DNA from 2 places in the Shumkonia mesophila genome. Region 1 is predicted to be linked to the other one. Evidence: predicted binding sites of a transcription regulator. Region 1 holds the regulator's gene; the other holds the start of a gene.
The links. The regulator LexA, encoded in region 1, represses DNA repair genes until DNA is damaged. The targets are predictions, from matches to a motif close to ATGTTCTANTTTGGTTC.
Positions count from the first base shown of each region.

Region 2: a site for LexA is predicted at 4,807-4,823, ahead of sat (sulfate adenylyltransferase). Genes of this name have one in related genera too.

Region 1 covers NZ_JAOTID010000002.1:159,760-168,063, reverse strand. Annotated here, with positions in the region: gene ODR01_RS04275 (reverse transcriptase domain-containing protein) at 10-1,215, shown strand; gene ODR01_RS04270 (anthranilate synthase component II) at 1,497-2,084, shown strand; gene trpD (anthranilate phosphoribosyltransferase) at 2,081-3,124, shown strand; gene trpC (indole-3-glycerol phosphate synthase TrpC) at 3,121-3,930, shown strand; gene moaC (cyclic pyranopterin monophosphate synthase MoaC) at 3,935-4,411, shown strand; gene ODR01_RS04250 (molybdopterin molybdotransferase MoeA) at 4,408-5,604, shown strand; gene lexA (transcriptional repressor LexA) at 5,906-6,604, shown strand; gene ODR01_RS04240 (hypothetical protein) at 6,734-7,315, shown strand; gene ODR01_RS04235 (hypothetical protein) at 7,321-7,692, opposite strand; gene ODR01_RS04230 (DUF3047 domain-containing protein) at 7,715-8,304, opposite strand, start outside.
Region 2 covers NZ_JAOTID010000008.1:204,599-212,902, forward strand. Annotated here, with positions in the region: gene ODR01_RS15005 (FecCD family ABC transporter permease) at 1-18, shown strand, start outside; gene ODR01_RS15010 (ABC transporter ATP-binding protein) at 15-770, shown strand; gene ODR01_RS15015 (FmdE family protein) at 799-1,413, shown strand; gene aprA (adenylyl-sulfate reductase subunit alpha) at 1,464-3,299, opposite strand; gene aprB (adenylyl-sulfate reductase subunit beta) at 3,299-3,760, opposite strand; gene ODR01_RS15030 (hypothetical protein) at 3,803-4,588, opposite strand; gene sat (sulfate adenylyltransferase) at 4,972-6,144, shown strand; gene ODR01_RS15040 (metallophosphoesterase) at 6,174-6,929, shown strand; gene ODR01_RS15045 (alpha/beta hydrolase) at 7,060-8,046, shown strand; gene ODR01_RS15050 (hypothetical protein) at 8,062-8,304, opposite strand, start outside.

The DNA.
Region 1 (8,304 bases):
GGGGTAGGCTTGTTAGACTATCCAAAACCGACAAAAATCGCATCCTTAGCAAAATTGCGAAGCACATGGAATGACTCGCCTGACGCGGAAAAGACGAAGGCCGTTGGGATTGATGGTCAATCTGGAAGTAATTTTGCGAGAGATTTAACCCGGAATCTTGAAGTAATTAGGGACAAGTTGCTCTCAGGGACATTTGAGTTTCGTCCCTTACGACCCATTTCCATACCCAAAGTCAACTCGCCAATTCCCCGCATCATTTGCGTCCCAACGGTATCGGACCGGCTGATACAACGTCATATTTTAAATTATCTCGTCGAAGACGATAAGTTATCTGTTAAAAATAATGTTAGTTATGGCTTTATTAAAAACCGAGGAGTTAAAAAAGCTATAAAAAATGCCGTAAAGTTAAGGCATGAAAATCAGTGGGCTTTTAAATCGGACATCTCGTCATTTTTCGACAAAATTGACAGAGACAAATTGATATCGGATCTTTCTCGCAAACTTGGGAAATCAAGCGTCATACCAATTCTTTCAAAGGCTATTAGATGTGAGATTTCAACATCAGAAAAAGATATAAGAAAAACTATCGCAAATGCTGGAATTAAAGAAGGATTGGGGCTTCGGCAGGGAATGCCTCTATCTCCTTTGTTATCCAATTTTGTCCTTCGCAAATTCGATCAGGAATTCGAAAAAAGAAGATTAAAATTATTACGTTATGCTGACGATTTTATTGTATTTTGCAATAGCAAAGATGAATGCTTTCGCGCATTTGATCTTGCAGAAGAAACGCTGACCTCTCTAGGTCACAGCATACCAAGTCCAGGCAAATCTCCGAAAACCGTTATATGCTCGCCAAAGGAACCCGTAGAATTTCTCGGCATGGAAATAGCTGTGAAAGGATGCTCAGGTGAGTATGAATGCATAATTCCAAAATCCGTCTTTGATGAAGTAGACAAAAAGCTAAATGAATTTTATGATTTCAAGCACGTGTTTCTGAAGTATAGGAGTTTTTCTAAAACAGTTTTGGAAATAAATCAAAAAATGGATGGATTCGTTAACTATTATTTTTTCGGGAAAAATTTTTCATCACTTAAAGATTGCGTTTCAGACAAGCGTGCTAACGCCTTGCGGCACATAATGAAATGCATATTTGGCCCAGGGATATTTGAAAATCTCGACCCTATTCGCCGTCAATTTCTTGAAATCGACTTCTAATTATTGTGATAGTTCGTTTGCTTAGCGCAGGGCCGCAGTCGGTGTAGGCGGCAGGTCCAAAGTCACCCAGGACTTTTCATCGTCCCTCAATCGCCTCCTGTTGCTACGGCTAAGGATGTTTAACTCCAAAGAGACAAACTAATTGGCGCCGTCGCGGGCTTGACGCTGGCGGGGACGCCCTGCATTCTTGGCCTCCGCACCGCCGGGCGTGCGGACCCAGGGGGACGGAAGCTTTCAGATTGCTAATGCTACGCATTTGAAAAACTCCGTAACGCATTGATATGTATCTTCTTATCGATAACTACGACAGCTTCACCTACAACCTTCTGCACTACTTGGGAGAACTCGGGGCCGAGGTGGTGGTCAAGCGCAACGATGCGCTTTCGGCCGCCGAGGCGCTGGCCCTGAAACCGCAAGGCATCGTCCTCTCGCCGGGACCGTGCGATCCCGACCGGGCCGGCATCTGCCTCGACCTGATCGGCGCCGCCGCCGGCCGCGTGCCCCTTTTGGGGGTCTGCCTCGGCCATCAGGCCATCGGCCAGGCCTTCGGCGGTGCCGTGGTGCGCGCGCCCAAGCCCATGCACGGCAAGACCAGCCAGATCCGCCACGTCGCCAAGGGCATCTTCGCCGGCATCCCCAGCCCGTTTCCGGCCACCCGCTACCACTCGCTGATGGTCAGGCGCGACGACCTGCCCGACTGCCTGGAGATCACCGCCGAGAGCGAGGACGACGTCATCCAGGGCCTGGCCCACAAGACGCTGCCCATCTACGGCGTGCAGTTCCATCCCGAAAGCATCGCCTCGGAAAACGGCCACCACATCCTCGAGAATTTCATCCGCCTGACCCATGAAGGGAGGGCCGCCGCATGAACGCGCTGGCCGACATGAAGTCCCTGCTCGGCACGGTGGCGGGCGGCGCCTCGCTGACCGGGGCCGAGGCCGAGGCCGCGTTCGGCATCATCATGTCGGGCGACGCCACCCCGGCCCAGATCGGCGGCTTCCTGATGGCGCTGCGGGTGCGCGGCGAGACGGTCGACGAGATCACCGGCGCCGTGCGCGCCATGCGCGCCAAGGCGGTGACCATCAAGGCCCCGCCCGGCGCCATCGACATCGTCGGCACCGGCGGCGATTCGGCCGGCACCTTCAACATCTCGACCACCTCCGCCTTCGTCGTCGCCGGCGCCGGGGTGCCGGTCGCCAAGCACGGCAACCGCGCGGTGTCGTCGAAATCGGGCGCCGCCGACGTGCTGGCCGCGCTGGGCGTCAACCTCGACGCCGACATGCGCCTGATCGAGCGGGCCATCGCCGAGGCCGGCATCGGCTTCCTGATGGCGCCCCGCCATCACAGCGCCATGCGCCACGTCGCCGGGCCGCGCGGCGAACTGGGCGTGCGCACCATCTTCAACATCCTGGGGCCGCTGGCCAACCCGGCCGGCGTCAAGCGCCAGTTCACCGGCGCCTTCGACCGCAAGTGGATCGAGCCGATGGCCCAGACGCTGGCCAACCTCGGCAGCGAGGCGGCGTGGATCGTCAACGGCGCCGACGGCCTGGACGAGCTGACCACCACCGGCCCGTCCCATGTCGCCGCGCTGAAGGACGGCGCCGTCAGCACCTTCGAGGTGACGCCCGAGGAGGCCGGCCTGCCGCGGGCGCGGCCGGAAGACCTGAAAGGCGGCGACGCCGAAACCAACGCCGCCGCGCTGCGTGCCGTGCTGGGCGGCCGGAAGGGGCCGCTGCGCGACGTCGTGCTCTATAACGCCGGCGCCGCGCTGATCGTCGCCGGCAAGGCGAAAAACCTGAAGGACGGCGTCGCACTGGCCGCCCGTTCCGTCGATTCCGGGGTCGCCGCCGCCGCGCTGGAGCGGCTGATCGCCATCACCCGCGAGACGCCTCCGGGCACCGCCCCATGAGCGACGTGCTGGCCCGCATCTGCGCCGACAAGCGCACCCACGTCGCCCGCTGCAAGGCGGCCCGCCCGATGGGCACGGTGATCGGGGCGGCCCAGCAGGCGTCGCCGCCGCGCGGTTTCGCCGCCCGGCTCGAAGCGGCCGCCGCCGCCGGCTACGGACTGATCGCCGAGATCAAGAAGGCGTCCCCCTCCAAGGGTCTGATCCGCGCCGATTTCAACCCGCCGGCCCTGGCCCGCGCCTATGCCAAGGGCGGCGCCACCTGCCTTTCCGTGCTGACCGACGGCCCCTATTTCCGCGGCGCCGACGAATACCTGACGGCGGCCCGCGCCGCCGTCCCGCTTCCGGTCCTGCGCAAGGACTTCATGCTGGAGCCCTACCAGATCATCGAGGCCCGCGCGCTGGGCGCCGACGCCGTGCTCGTCATCATGGCCGCCGTCAGCGACCCGCAGGCGGTCGAGCTGGTGGCCGCCGCCCGCGAGTTCGGCATGGACGCCCTGATCGAGGTCCACGACGAGGCCGAGCTGGAGCGCGCCGCCCGGCTGGATGTCCGGCTGCTGGGCATCAACAACCGCAACCTCAAGACGCTCAAGGTCGACTTGGCCGTCACCGAAACCCTGGTCGCGCGCGCCCCCGCCGACCGCCTCGTGGTCAGCGAAAGCGGCCTCTACACCCCCGACGACTTGGCCCGCATGGCCCGCATCGGGGTGCGCTGCTTCCTGGTCGGCGAATCCCTGATGCGCCAGACCGATGTCGAGGCGGCGACCCGCGCCCTGCTGGCCGGCGCCCCGGCCCCGGCGAAGGAGTAAGGCCATGGCCGGGCTCAGCCATTTCGACGACAAGGGCGACGCCCGCATGGTCGACGTCTCGGCCAAGGCCGTTACCCAGCGCACCGCCACCGCCAAGGGCTCGGTGCTCGTGGCCCCCGAGACGCTGGCCCGCATCCAGGCCGGCGGCGTCAAGAAGGGCGACGTGCTCGGCGTCGCCCAGCTGGCCGGCATCATGGGGGCCAAGCGCACGTCCGATCTCATCCCGCTCTGCCACCCGCTGGGGCTGGATGCCGTCGAGATGCGCCTTTCCTGCGACGCCGGGCGCAACGCCGTCGACATCGAGGCGACCTGCCGCGTCGCGGGGCGCACCGGCGTCGAGATGGAGGCGCTGACCGCCGTCGCCGTGGCGGCGCTCACCGTCTATGACATGTGCAAGTCGATGGACCGCGCCATGCGCATCGTCGACATCCGCCTTGTGCACAAGGCCGGCGGCAAGTCCGGCACCTTCGAGGCCCCATGATGCTTTCCGTCGCCGAAGCCGTCGCCAAGGTCGTTTCCGGTTTCGCGCCGCTCGCCGTCGAGACGGTCGGTCTCGAGGCGGCGTTGGGCCGCGCCCTGGCCAGGGACGTCGCCGCGCAGCTCGACAGCCCGCCGCTGGACGTCTCGGCCATGGACGGCTATGCGCTGCGCGCCGCCGACGCCACCGCCGTGCCGGCGACGCTGACCCGGATCGGCCAGTCGGCGGCCGGCCACCCCTTTGCCGGCGCCGTCGGGGCGGGGCAGTGCGTGCGCATCTTCACCGGCGCCGTCATGCCGGCCGGCGCCGACGCCATCGTCATCCAGGAGGACGCCGAGGCCGCGGGCGACGCCGTCACCGTCCGCGAGGTGCCCAGGCCCGGCCGCTGGGTCCGCCGCGCCGGCATGGATTTTCGGCGGGGCGACGTCATGCTCAAGGCCGGGCGCCGGCTGACCGGGCGCGACATCGGGCTCGCCGCCGCCATGAACGTGCCGTGGCTCGCCGTCGCCCGCCGGCCGCGCGTCGCCATCCTCGCCACCGGCGACGAACTGGTGATGCCCGGCGAGCCGCTGGCCGAAGGCCAGATCGTCGGTTCCAACAGCCTGGCGGTGGCCGCCTACGTCACCGCCTTCGGCGGTCTTCCCGCGGTGCTGGGCATCGCCCGCGACACCGAGGAATCGCTGGCCGCCCTGCTGGCAGGCGCCCGGGGCGCCGACCTGCTGGTCACCATCGGCGGCGCCTCGGTCGGCGACCACGACCTGGTGCGCCAGGCGCTGGCCGCCCAGGGCTTCGACCTCGGCTTCTATCGGGTCGCCATGCGGCCGGGCAAGCCGCTCATCTTCGGGCGTCTCGGCGACGTGCCGGTGCTGGGGCTGCCGGGCAACCCGGTCTCGGTCGGCGTCACCTCGCTGCTGTTCCTGCGCCCGGCCATGAACGCCATGCTCGGACTTCCCGACCGCCGGGGACCGGCGCCGATGGCCCGCCTCGGGCGCGACCTGCCGGCCAACGACCTCCGCCAGGACTATCTGCGTTCCCGCCTGACGGTGGGCGAGGACGGCGAGCCCGTCGCCACCCCCTTCGAGGCCCAGGACAGCGCGCTGATGGCCCGCTTCGCCGACGCCGACTGCCTGGTGGTCCGCCCGCCCCATGCGCCGCCCGCCCGGGCCGGCGAACGGGTGGAGATCGTTCCCCTCTAGTATTTTGGGGACACCATACTTAATTCCCGCCGTCGGCTGCCTTGCTTCGGTTCGCTGGAATTAAGTATGGTGTCCCTAAAATACCCCCGAAATACCCCTGCCTCCCGTCACCAAATTGCCGCTTGACCCGGCACGAGAACTAAACTAGAACATGTGCCGACGTTTTGCTTTTGTTCCACATTTTGTGGTGCCGGTTTCGGGGTGACGCCAGACGTGCGACGGCGGCGGAGGGCCCCCGGGTCGAACGCATCGCAGCACCGCCGCCACGCCGCGAAACTGGGTGGCGGCCCGGAGTGACACCATGCTGACCCGCAAGCAGTACGAACTCCTCGTCTACATCAACGATCACCTGAAGAGCAAAGGCGTCTCGCCCTCCTTCGAGGAGATGAAGGAGGCCTTGAGCCTGCGCTCGAAATCCGGCATCCACCGGCTGATCACCGGGCTCGAGGAGCGCGGCTTCATCCGCCACCTGCCGCACCGCGCCCGCGCGCTCGAAGTCCTCAAGCTGCCGGAAAACGCCGAGGCCCCCAATGGCGCCTCGCGCGGCGCCTTCGCCCCCAAGGTCATCCGCGGCCAGTTCAAGCCCTCGACCGCCCGCGCCGCCCGGCCCGAGGCCGGGGCCGTGGAACTGCCGCTCTATGGCCTGATCGCCGCCGGCACGCCCATCGAGGCGATGCGCGACAACACGGCCTCCATCGACGTGCCGGCTTCCCTGCTCGGCACCGGCGAGCATTACGCGCTCAGCGTCGATGGCGATTCGATGATCGACGCCGGCATCGAGGACGGCGACACCGTGGTCATCCAGCGCTGCGAAACCGCCGACAACGGCACCATCGTCGTCGCCCTGGTCGAGAATACCGAGGTGACGCTGAAACGCCTGCGCCGGCGCGGCGATTCCATCGCGCTGGAGCCCGCCAACAAGAAATACGAAACCCGCATCTTCGGCCCCGACCAGGTCCAGGTGCAGGGCAAACTGGTGGGACTGATTCGCAAGTACTAACGGCCGTCGATCGCGTCATGGGAATGCGGGTTGTGCCTCCGCACGGAGGGCATCGGATACGATCCCCTGGTAAAATGGCGGTTGTCGCTCTACCTTAACGTGCGCTTGGCATGGCGTGGGGGAGTTGCCATGAGAAGAATCGTCGTCGGCTTCCTGCTGTTAACGATAAGTGCGTGCGTGGCTGTGCCTCAAGGGCCGCAGGTCGCCGGCGGCACCAGGATCACGCAACTTGGTATTTCGTTCGCTGTTCCCGAAGGCAGGTCGTGGACCGTACTCGTTCAGTCGACCTACCAAGTAATGCTTGGCGCGCGCGGAAATTCGCCGAATGAAACCCTGATAACGGCCATCGGCACCTACAACGTTCCCGCATTTGATGTACCGGAGGGATTTTTAAACTTCGTGAAATCCGGACGTGCCAACGAACCGAAAACAGGAACGTTCGAAGTCATCAGGAATGATGAACAGTGGTATGCCGAGCGATCAGAAACCTGCGTCAAACATGAATCCGCGGCTAAAGACTTCGCGGCTAAACGCGGAGGCGCGTTTACTATGATCGAGTACTATGGAATGAATTGCATCCACCCGGGAAATCCATCAGTCGGCATCTTCGTCGAATTCTCCAGGAAGGGACCTTCCGGCGTTGAATTTCCGCAGTTCAGGGCGATGGGAGAGCGGTTGCTTAAGTCAGTCGAGTTTACATCCTACAAGTAACGGGTTTACGCGAGGGGGCTTGGATCCTGCTGGTTGTCCCCCGTTCGCCCCAACACCGTCACGATATCGAGGACCTGCACGCCTTCCGGCAGTTCGATCAGAAACTCGGCGTCGCGCTTAAGGTGATGGATGCGCCGGGGGTCCGGCCCGGCGAAGCGCGACATGGCCTCGACGCTCTCCCAATAGGAGATGGTGACGAACTCCGTTTCCCCGGGCCGGTCCTCGCGGAACATCTGCACGCCCAGCGCCTTCCCGGCCAGCGGCTTGACGCCCTCCTCATAGAGATACGCCGCGTAGGCGTCGGCCTTGGCCGCCTCGGTGCGGCCGCGCCAGATGCGGGCGATGGCGGGGCGCAAAAGGTGGCGGGCATCCGTCATGGCATCCTCCTCGTTTCGTACCCTACCCCTCCTCGGGCAGGAAGCGCACGCCGCCGTACCAGGCCGAGGCCGTGGCGGCGCGGTTGTCGCAATCGGTCATAATGGCCACGGCGTCGATGGCGTCGATGTCGAGGCCGTGGTAGCGCCTGAAATCGTCGCGCAGGTTGCGCCGCTCGGTCACCCAGCCCATCGGCGCCTTGGGCGGCCCTGATCGCACGGCGACGATATGGGCGTTGGCGGTAAAGGCGTTGGGCCAGTCGGCGCCGGCCGGCTTGGCGCTGGCCCAGACGTAGTTGATGGCCCGGGTGGCGAACGGGTTGAAGCCGCCCTTCCTGACGAAATAGAGGCGGGCCGGGTAGTCGTCGCCCTCCTTGCGGGCCTCGTCGGCGCCGTCGGGGAACACGCCCTCGATCCCCCACGACCATTCGACCAGCGGCGTTTTCTTAAGGTCGATGCGCCGCTCCAGCACCAGCCCCGAAGCCGAGCCGTCGCAGGAGGCAAGCACCGCGGCCATCGCATCGACGTCGGCCGCCTCATAGCGAGTTTCGCCGTGGAAGGATTCGGGACGCCAAGTCAGGATGTCGGCGGGTGTGAAGGCCGGCGACACGGCCG
Region 2 (8,304 bases), on a different contig from region 1:
ATCGGAGGCCGCCGGTGATTCTCGACGTTCAAGGCGTGACCTTTTCCTTCAACAGCCATCCGGTGTTGTCCGACATCCGCTTCGCGATCTCCGCAGGATCGTTGGTTGCCGTCCTGGGTCCCAACGGTGTCGGCAAGACCACCCTTCTTAAATGCATCAACGCCATCCTGAAGCCGCGATCCGGGATTGTGCTGGTGGACGGCACCCAGGTATCACGGCTGGCGCCCGGCGACATCGCCGCACGGATGGGGTACGTCGCCCAGCGCAGCGAGACCAATCGGATGACGGTGTTCGACGCCATCCTGATGGGACGCAAGCCCTATATCCGTTGGCAAGTTGGCGGTCACGATCTCGCCCTGGTCGAAGCCGTGATCCACAGGCTCGGCCTTGGCCCCTTGTCTTTGCGGCACATTGATCAGTTGAGCGGCGGCGAACTGCAAAAGGTGGCGATCGCCCGGGCCCTGGTCCAGGAGCCAAGGGTTCTGCTGCTCGACGAGCCGACCAGCAGCCTCGACCTGCGCAACCAGATCGAAATCCTGCGCCTCCTGCGCCAGATTGTGGCCGACAAGAACATCGCCGCGATCATGACCATCCACGACCTGAACACCGCCCTGCGCTTCGCCGATCGCTTCCTCTTTCTCAAAGGGGGCTCCGTGCTTGCCGCCTGCGAGCGCGCCGAAGTGACCTCGGCCATCATCGAAGAAACCTACGGCATTGCCGTCGCCACCTTGGACCACGAAGGCATCCCGGTGGTCGTTCCCGCCGCCTGATCCGCCCAGACACGACAAGGAGCTGCCCATGTCCAATAACGCCCTGACCGACCGCCAGATCCAGGAGGCCATCTCCTTCCACGGTCACAGTTGCCCGGGTCTCGCCTATGGCCTGCGGGTGGCCGAATACGCGTTGCGCGAATTCGGCCATTCCGGCGACGAGGAAATCGTCGCCATCACCGAGACCGACATGTGCGCGGTCGACGCCATCCAGTCCCTGGTCGGCTGCAGCTTCGGCAAGGGAAACCTGCTGTACCACGACACGGGCAAGGTTGCCTTCACCTTCTACCGACGTTCCGACGGCAAAAGCCGGCGTGTCGTGCGCAAACCCGAGCGCACCACCGCGGCCGGTGAAGAGAACAAGACCCTGATGCGCAAAAAGGCCGACCAGGGCTTGACCGAAGCGGAGGCCAAGCGTCTGGCGATCCTGCGCGAGATGCGCATGAAGGAGATCATGACGGCAGATTTCGAAGACCTGTTCAGCGTCAAGGAGTCCGCCCTCGCGCTGCCGCGCCACGCCCGCATCGTCGACACCCTGGTCTGCGAGCGGTGCGGTGAGCCGGTCATGGAGACGCGGACCCGTCGTTCCGGCGGCGCGGTGCTGTGCATCCCCTGCTTCGAGGCGGAGGACCGCCGCGCCTGAGGGAGGCTGGCAACTCCTTTACCCGCTCGGATCGGCGCGCCGGCTTCCGCTCAATCGACGATGTGGTAGACCGGCGCCTTCTCCATGGCCCACTTGCCGGAATCGCGGTCGTATTGGGACAGCGTGAAGCAGTGCCAGTCGGCGTCGTCCAGCTTCGGATGATCGGCCCGGTAGTAATACCCCGGCCACCGCGTTTCCTGCCGGAACATCGTGTGCTGCGTCACGCACTCCGAGGCCAGGACCCGGTGGTGAAGCTCCCACGCCCGCTGGAGCTGGTGGAGGTCCTCGGCCCCGAGATGGGCCATGTCCTCCTTCAGCATGCCCAGCAGTTCCAGGCCGCGCGTCAGCATCGGCTCGTTGGTGGTGTAGTGGGAGCTGATGCCGCCGACGTATTCGTCCATGATCTTCTCGAGGCGCTGCAGGCCATGAAGCGGCAGCAGATAGCTCGGCGAAACGGTTCCCGCGACGATTTCGACGCGGCCGAGCTTGTAGTTCTCCAGCGGCTGGAAGATCGCCTTCCTTAAGTCCTCGCACTCCGCATCGTTGTATTGCGGCTGCTCGCTGCCCAGGTCGTTCACGTAATTGACCGCCGCCTTGCCGGCGATCCGGCCTTCGGTGAAGGACCCGGAAGAGAACTTGTGGGCGGTGCCGCCGATGGTGTCGCCGGCGCCGAACAGCCCCTCGACGGTCATCATCCGGTTGTATCCCCACTGGTACTCCGCGGGCGCGTAGTCCTCGGGGCCGCTCGCCCAGGCGCCGGAGCAGGTGGCGTGAGAGCCCATGACGTAGGGCTCGGACGTGGTCAGCTCGGGATTGATATGCTTGGGATCGATGTTCTGCGACGCCCAGACGACCGCCTGGCCGATCGTCATGCCGAGGAAGTTCTCCCAGCCGACGGTCTCCTTGTGCGGGTCCTGGAAGGCCTCCTTCGTCACCATGCGGATGGGGCCGCCGCCGGCCTTGACCTCCTCCAGGAAGGCGTGGTTGCGAAGGCAGGTCGGCACCGGATGCCTGTCGACGTAGTCGCCGACCAGGGCCTTGATCGAGTCGCGCCACTTGGCCTCGTAGTCCTCGCCATAGGCGTTCTGGGTGTAGGTCTTGAGGTGCAGGAAGTAGGCGCCGACCGGACCGTAGCCGTCCTTGAAGCGGGTAAGGACGATGCGGTTCTCCATCTGCGTCATCTTGGCGCCGACGAGGATCGGCAACGCATAGGCAGACGCGCTGCTCCACGGCGCATACCACGTCCGTCCCATGCCTTCACCAGCCGCCCGCGGCTTGAAGATGTGCGACGCGCCGCCGGCCGACACGATGACGGCCTTGGCGCGGAAGACGTGGAAATCCCCGGTACGGACGTTGAAGCCGACAGCCCCGGCAACCCGGTTGGGCTTCGTCTTGTCCATCAGGAGGTGGGTCACCATGATCCGGTTGTAGACTTGGGTGGCGGCCTTGCGGGCGGCCTCGGCGACGATCGGCTTGTAGCTTTCGCCGTGGATCATGATCTGCCACTTGCCTTCGCGCTGGTAGCGCCCGGTCTTGGGGTCGCGCATGATCGGCAGGCCCCATTCCTCGAACTTGTGCACCGTGGCGTCGACGTGGCGGGCGATATCGTAGCCCAGGTCCTCGCGCACCAACCCCATGAGGTCGTTCCGGGCGTATCGGACATGGTCCTCGGGCTGGTTCTCGCCCCACTGCATGCCCATGTAGCAGTTGATCGCATAGAGGCCTTGCGCGACGGCGCCGCTGCGCTCGATGTTCGCCTTCTCGACGCAGACAACCTTGAGGTCGCGCCCCCAGTACCTGGATTCGTACGTGGCCCCGCAGCCGGCCATGCCGCCGCCGATGACCAGGATATCCGAATCCACAAAAACCGTTTTCCTGCGAGCCATCAGACCACTCCCTGCTTGAGCCTGTCCGGAGTCAGCGCGGGCAGCTTGCCGATGTTGAGCGCTTCCGGTTCATGCGCGAGTTCCTGGGCCTTGAAGGCCGCCTGGCTTGGCGCCGCGTAATCGGACGGCGATTTGATCGAGCCCCAAGGCGTGGTCCGGATCGGCGAAACGAAATTCTTTTCGCGGCCATCCCGGAATTTGATCTTCCAGGAAATGGTGCCCTTTTCCTCTTCGCGCAGCGCCCTGACGCTGTGGCCCATAGGGGCGAAGTCCGAATAGCCGCGACAGTCGATCGCATGCTGCGGACAGGACTTCACGCAGGAGTAGCACTCCCAGCACATGTTGGGCTCGATGTTGTAGGCGCGCCGGTAGGTGGTATCGATGTGCATGATGTCGGAGGGGCAGATGTCGACGCAATATCCGCAGCCGTCGCACCGGGTCATGTAAACGAATGTCGGCATGTAATCCGTTACCTCCCGTATCGAAGGTCTATGAAGGGTCGATCAATAGTGTTGGGGCTCGGTGCGAGCACTGCCGAAGGTTTCGGGTTTGTCGGCGGGGGCCGGCAGGTTGCTCCGCGAACCGTTCGCGTCTTCCACCCGCTTCTGGAAGGCCGCCGCGGGCTTGAAGAACATGTGGGAGAATTTGGACCATGGAATGGATGCGAAGAGCACCGTCGTGGCGATGAGGTAGAGACCGAGGAACACGCTTGTCCCCGCGCTGCCCGCCGCCTGCAACGCCGCCCAGATCAGGCCCAGGGTCACGCTGGCAAGCAGCGAAAGGATGAAGATGTCGGCCTGCACGACGCGGAAACGCGAGTGCCCTTCGGCGGCGACGTCGACCCGCAGGAAGAACCAGAACCAATAGCCGCCGGCGCAGACCATCAGGCCCCCGATGCCCCACAGTTGCGGCAGGATGGCGGGCGTCGGGGTCGCGGGTGTCGGGTAGCCGAACACCATGATGACGGTGGTGATGACGTAGGCGATGAAGCCGTACATCGTCAGGAGGTGGGCGATGCGGCGCCGCGCGGTACACAATTCACCGGCCGACAGGACCTCCACGGCCACGGTCTGGATCGCCAGGGACACCATTTCCCCGCCACCGACTTGCCGCGCCCCTTTATTCTGTGCCTTCCGCCAATTGGCGAAAAAGTACTGGGCGCTCTTCTTGTGAAGGGTGTCGTACACCGTGCCGCCCACGACCAGAAGGGCCATGACGACGACATACGTCTGCATGACGATGGGTGATATGGACGCGGAAAGCTCGGCGAAGGGATTGCTGGTGAACATCAAGTCACCCCAATGTCAGTCCGTGACGATCGATGCATGAAGGGAGGGTATCGGCGATACGGCCGGAATCCAGGCCCAAGCCCATGGGCACGGCGCGGCAAACCACGCAACCGGAGACACTCAGGACTTGCAGCCGATGCCTCGGTTTCCGACCCGTCCATGGAGGCCTTTCAGACGAATGTCGTCTCCCCCTGATGAAGCCGCCGGCATGGAAAGCCGATCCATATTTGAAAATATGATAAGTTTAATATACTAGGCGGTCACGACATTTTTTCGAAGGCCCGAGGCTTTCTACACGCTTAAAGCGGCGCGCCTTCCGACAGTCTGCAACCGATCTGATCAGGGCCCGCAAGCACCCATAATAGTCAGGGAGACGTCCTAAAATGCCGACATTGGTTCCCCCGCATGGAGGCGGTCCGCTCAGGCCGATGCTGCTGCCCAGAACGGAGCGCGCCGACGAGATCGAGCGGGCCGAAAAGCTCACGAAAGTCCCCTTGGCCAGCCGGGAGGTTTCGGACCTGTTCATGTTGGCAATGGGCGCCTACACGCCGCTCGACGGATTCATGGGGGAGGAAGACTGGCGAGCCTGCTGTACCGACATGGTAACGGGCGACGGGATATTCTGGCCGATCCCCATCACGCTCTCATGCCACGAGGACCTCGCCGACGGCATCGCGATCGGCGAGAAGATCGCGCTGGTCGACGGGACGTCCGGCGAGATTCTGGCCATTCAGACCGTGAGCGAAAAGTATGCCATCGACCGGGAACTGGAATGTCGGGAGGTGTTCCGCACCACGGATGCCGCCCATCCCGGCGTCAGGAAGGTCATGGAACAGCCGGCGGTCAACCTGGCCGGGCCCGTTACGGCGCTGTCCGAGGGCCACTTTCCGGAAACCTACAAGGGCCTTTACCTGCGGCCAGCCGAAACCCGGGCGATGTTCGAAGCCAACGGCTGGTCGAAAGTCGCCGCCTTCCAGACCCGCAACCCCATGCATCGCAGCCATGAATATCTGGCCAAGGTCGCCATCGAAATTTGCGATGGCTTGCTCATCCACCAGGTGCTCGGCGCGCTGAAGCCAGGCGATATTCCGGCGGACGTCCGGGTCAAGGCCATCGACGCGCTGATCAGGAACTATTTCGTGCCCGGCACCGTGATCCAGGCCGGCTATCCCATCGAGATGCGCTACGCCGGCCCACGAGAAGCCTTGCTGCACGCGGTGTTTCGCCAGAATTTCGGCTGCACGCACCTGGTGGTCGGTCGCGATCATGCCGGTGTCGGAAACTATTACGGACCGTTCGACGCGCATCACATTTTCGATACGCTTCCCGCCGGCAGCATGGAAATCCGGCCGCTCAAGATCGACGTCACGTTCTTCTGCTACAAATGCCAGGGCATGGCGACGGGCAAGACGTGCCCGCACGGCGAGGAGGATCGGCTGGCGATCTCCGGCACCCGGCTGCGCGAGATGTTTTCCCGCCGGGAAACCATTCCGGAGGAATTCAGCCGCCGCGAGGTAGTCGAGGTGTTGCAGGCCTATTACGACAGTCTCGGCTGACCCATAGGACCGGACGAGGGAAAGACTGGATGCTCATCGCCCAGATCAGCGATACCCACATCCTGGCGCGGTCGTCGGAGCAGGCCGCAAGCGCCAGTCGCGCCGAGGCCTTGCGGCGATGCATCGCCGACATCAACCGCCAGGGGGTGGACGTGGTGGTCCACACGGGCGACACCGTGCACAACGGCACGGCTGACGAGTATGCGTACCTGCGCGAGATCCTGGCCGACCTGGACGCGCCGCTGTTCCTGATTCCCGGCAATCGCGACCGGCGTGACGCGCTGCGCGACGCGCTTGACCATCTCTCCTATCTGCCCAGGAACGGCGATCATCTTCATTACGTCATCGAAGACTATCCGGTCCGCTTGGTCGCCATGGATTCGGTTGCCGAAGGAGAACGGAAAGGCGCCTTCTGCGCCCGGCGGCTCGCCTGGCTGGAGGAGACGCTCGCCCTGGCACCCGACAGGCCGACGATTCTTTTCATCCACCACCCGCCTTTCGACATCGCTCGGCGCTTTGTCGGCGGTTACCGGCACCCCCGGGAAGCCGAGGATCTGGCGGCGGTGGTCAACCGCCATCCACAGGTCGGGCAACTCCTTTGCGGGCACGTCCATTTTTTGCACCGCGAACCGTGGGGCGGCACGACCGCCGCCACCATGCCCAGCGTCGCGGTGGACCTGCGCAAGGAGGTTGACGCCGCGATCGAAGCCGCACCCCTCTATCTCCTGCATGTTGCCTCGACGGACGGCGGCCTGGTCAGCCACACGCGGATCGTGACCCCCTGATCGCCGTCCCCGAAGCGAAGGATCGAGATGCGCCAGATGCATCAGGCCGACCCGACGGGGTTGCTTCATGCCGGGAGGAACGCGATATTTCGGGTATTCCGTCCTTGCCGCCCGAATCCAAGGAGCGACCATGGCGCCTCATCCGCATCCGCAAACCGTCCCGTTGTCGCCGCGTAGCCTGATGGACCCGCAGATGGCGGCGGCCATGGACAAGATGGCCGAAATCGCCGCCAGCGTCGGCCCGGTGCCGGCCAAGCCGACTCCCGAGGAGGTGCGCCTTCGCACGCTGATCGAGCGCCGGTTCTGGAACGAGGAACCGGTCGCCGTCTCCGCTGTCGAGGACATCGAACTGCCCGGCCTTTTCCGCCCGGTCCGGGTGCGCCGCTACCGGCCTTCGCTGGCTCCGGCCCTTCCGGCCATCGTCTATTTCCATGGCGGCGGCTGGGTAAAGGGCAGCCCCGATACCCATGATCGGGCCGGGCGCGTGCTGGCCCGCGAGAGCGGCGCCATGGTGTTTGCCGTCGACTATGCGCTGGCGCCCGAACACCCATTCCCCGAACCCCTGGACGAATCGGTGGCGGTCATCGAGGCGCTGGCCAACACCGCCGTGCGCTGGGGCATCGACGCCAGGCGCATGGCGCTCGCCGGCGACTCGGCCGGCGGCAACCTGGCCCTTGCGGCGGCGCTGGACCTTCGATTGAGCCGCCCGGACCTGATCCGGGCGCTGCTGCTGTTCTATGGCGTCTATGGCGCCACCCTCGACACCGGCTCCTATCGCGAATTCGGCGATGGCCGCTTCGGTCTGTCGCGCGACGACATGGCCGCCTACTGGGCAGCCTATGCGCCCACCAAGCGCGATCGCACCGACCCGCGCGCCGCGCCCCTGCTGGCCGATCTGGCCGGCCTGCCAGCGGTCCATCTGGTGGCCGCCGGGCTCGACGTGCTGCTGGACGATACGCTGGCCCTGGTCCGGCGACTGGACGCGGCGGGCGTGCCCTTCGAACTCAAACGCGTCGAAGGGGTCGGGCACGGCTTCATCGGGCTGGGCCGCATGGTGGATGCCGCCGATGCCGCCATCGCCGGGGCCGCGGCGTTCGCCCGCCGGCACCTTGCCTAGGCACCGCCGGCGGGATCAGGCCTTGCGGTTCTTGGGTGGACGGCAGCCCATGACCGGATACGGCAACCGGGCGGCCGCGGCCCCGGCCGACTGCTCGGTTCCCGGCAGCACATAGACCCGCCGGATGGCGGCGTTGCCCAGCGCGCGATTGACCGGATCGAGCAGGCGGGCCTCGACCGGCTGAATGTCCATGCCGGCGTGGCCGTCCATGGAAATCGGCTCGCGGAACAGTTCGATCAGGACGGCATCCCGGATGCG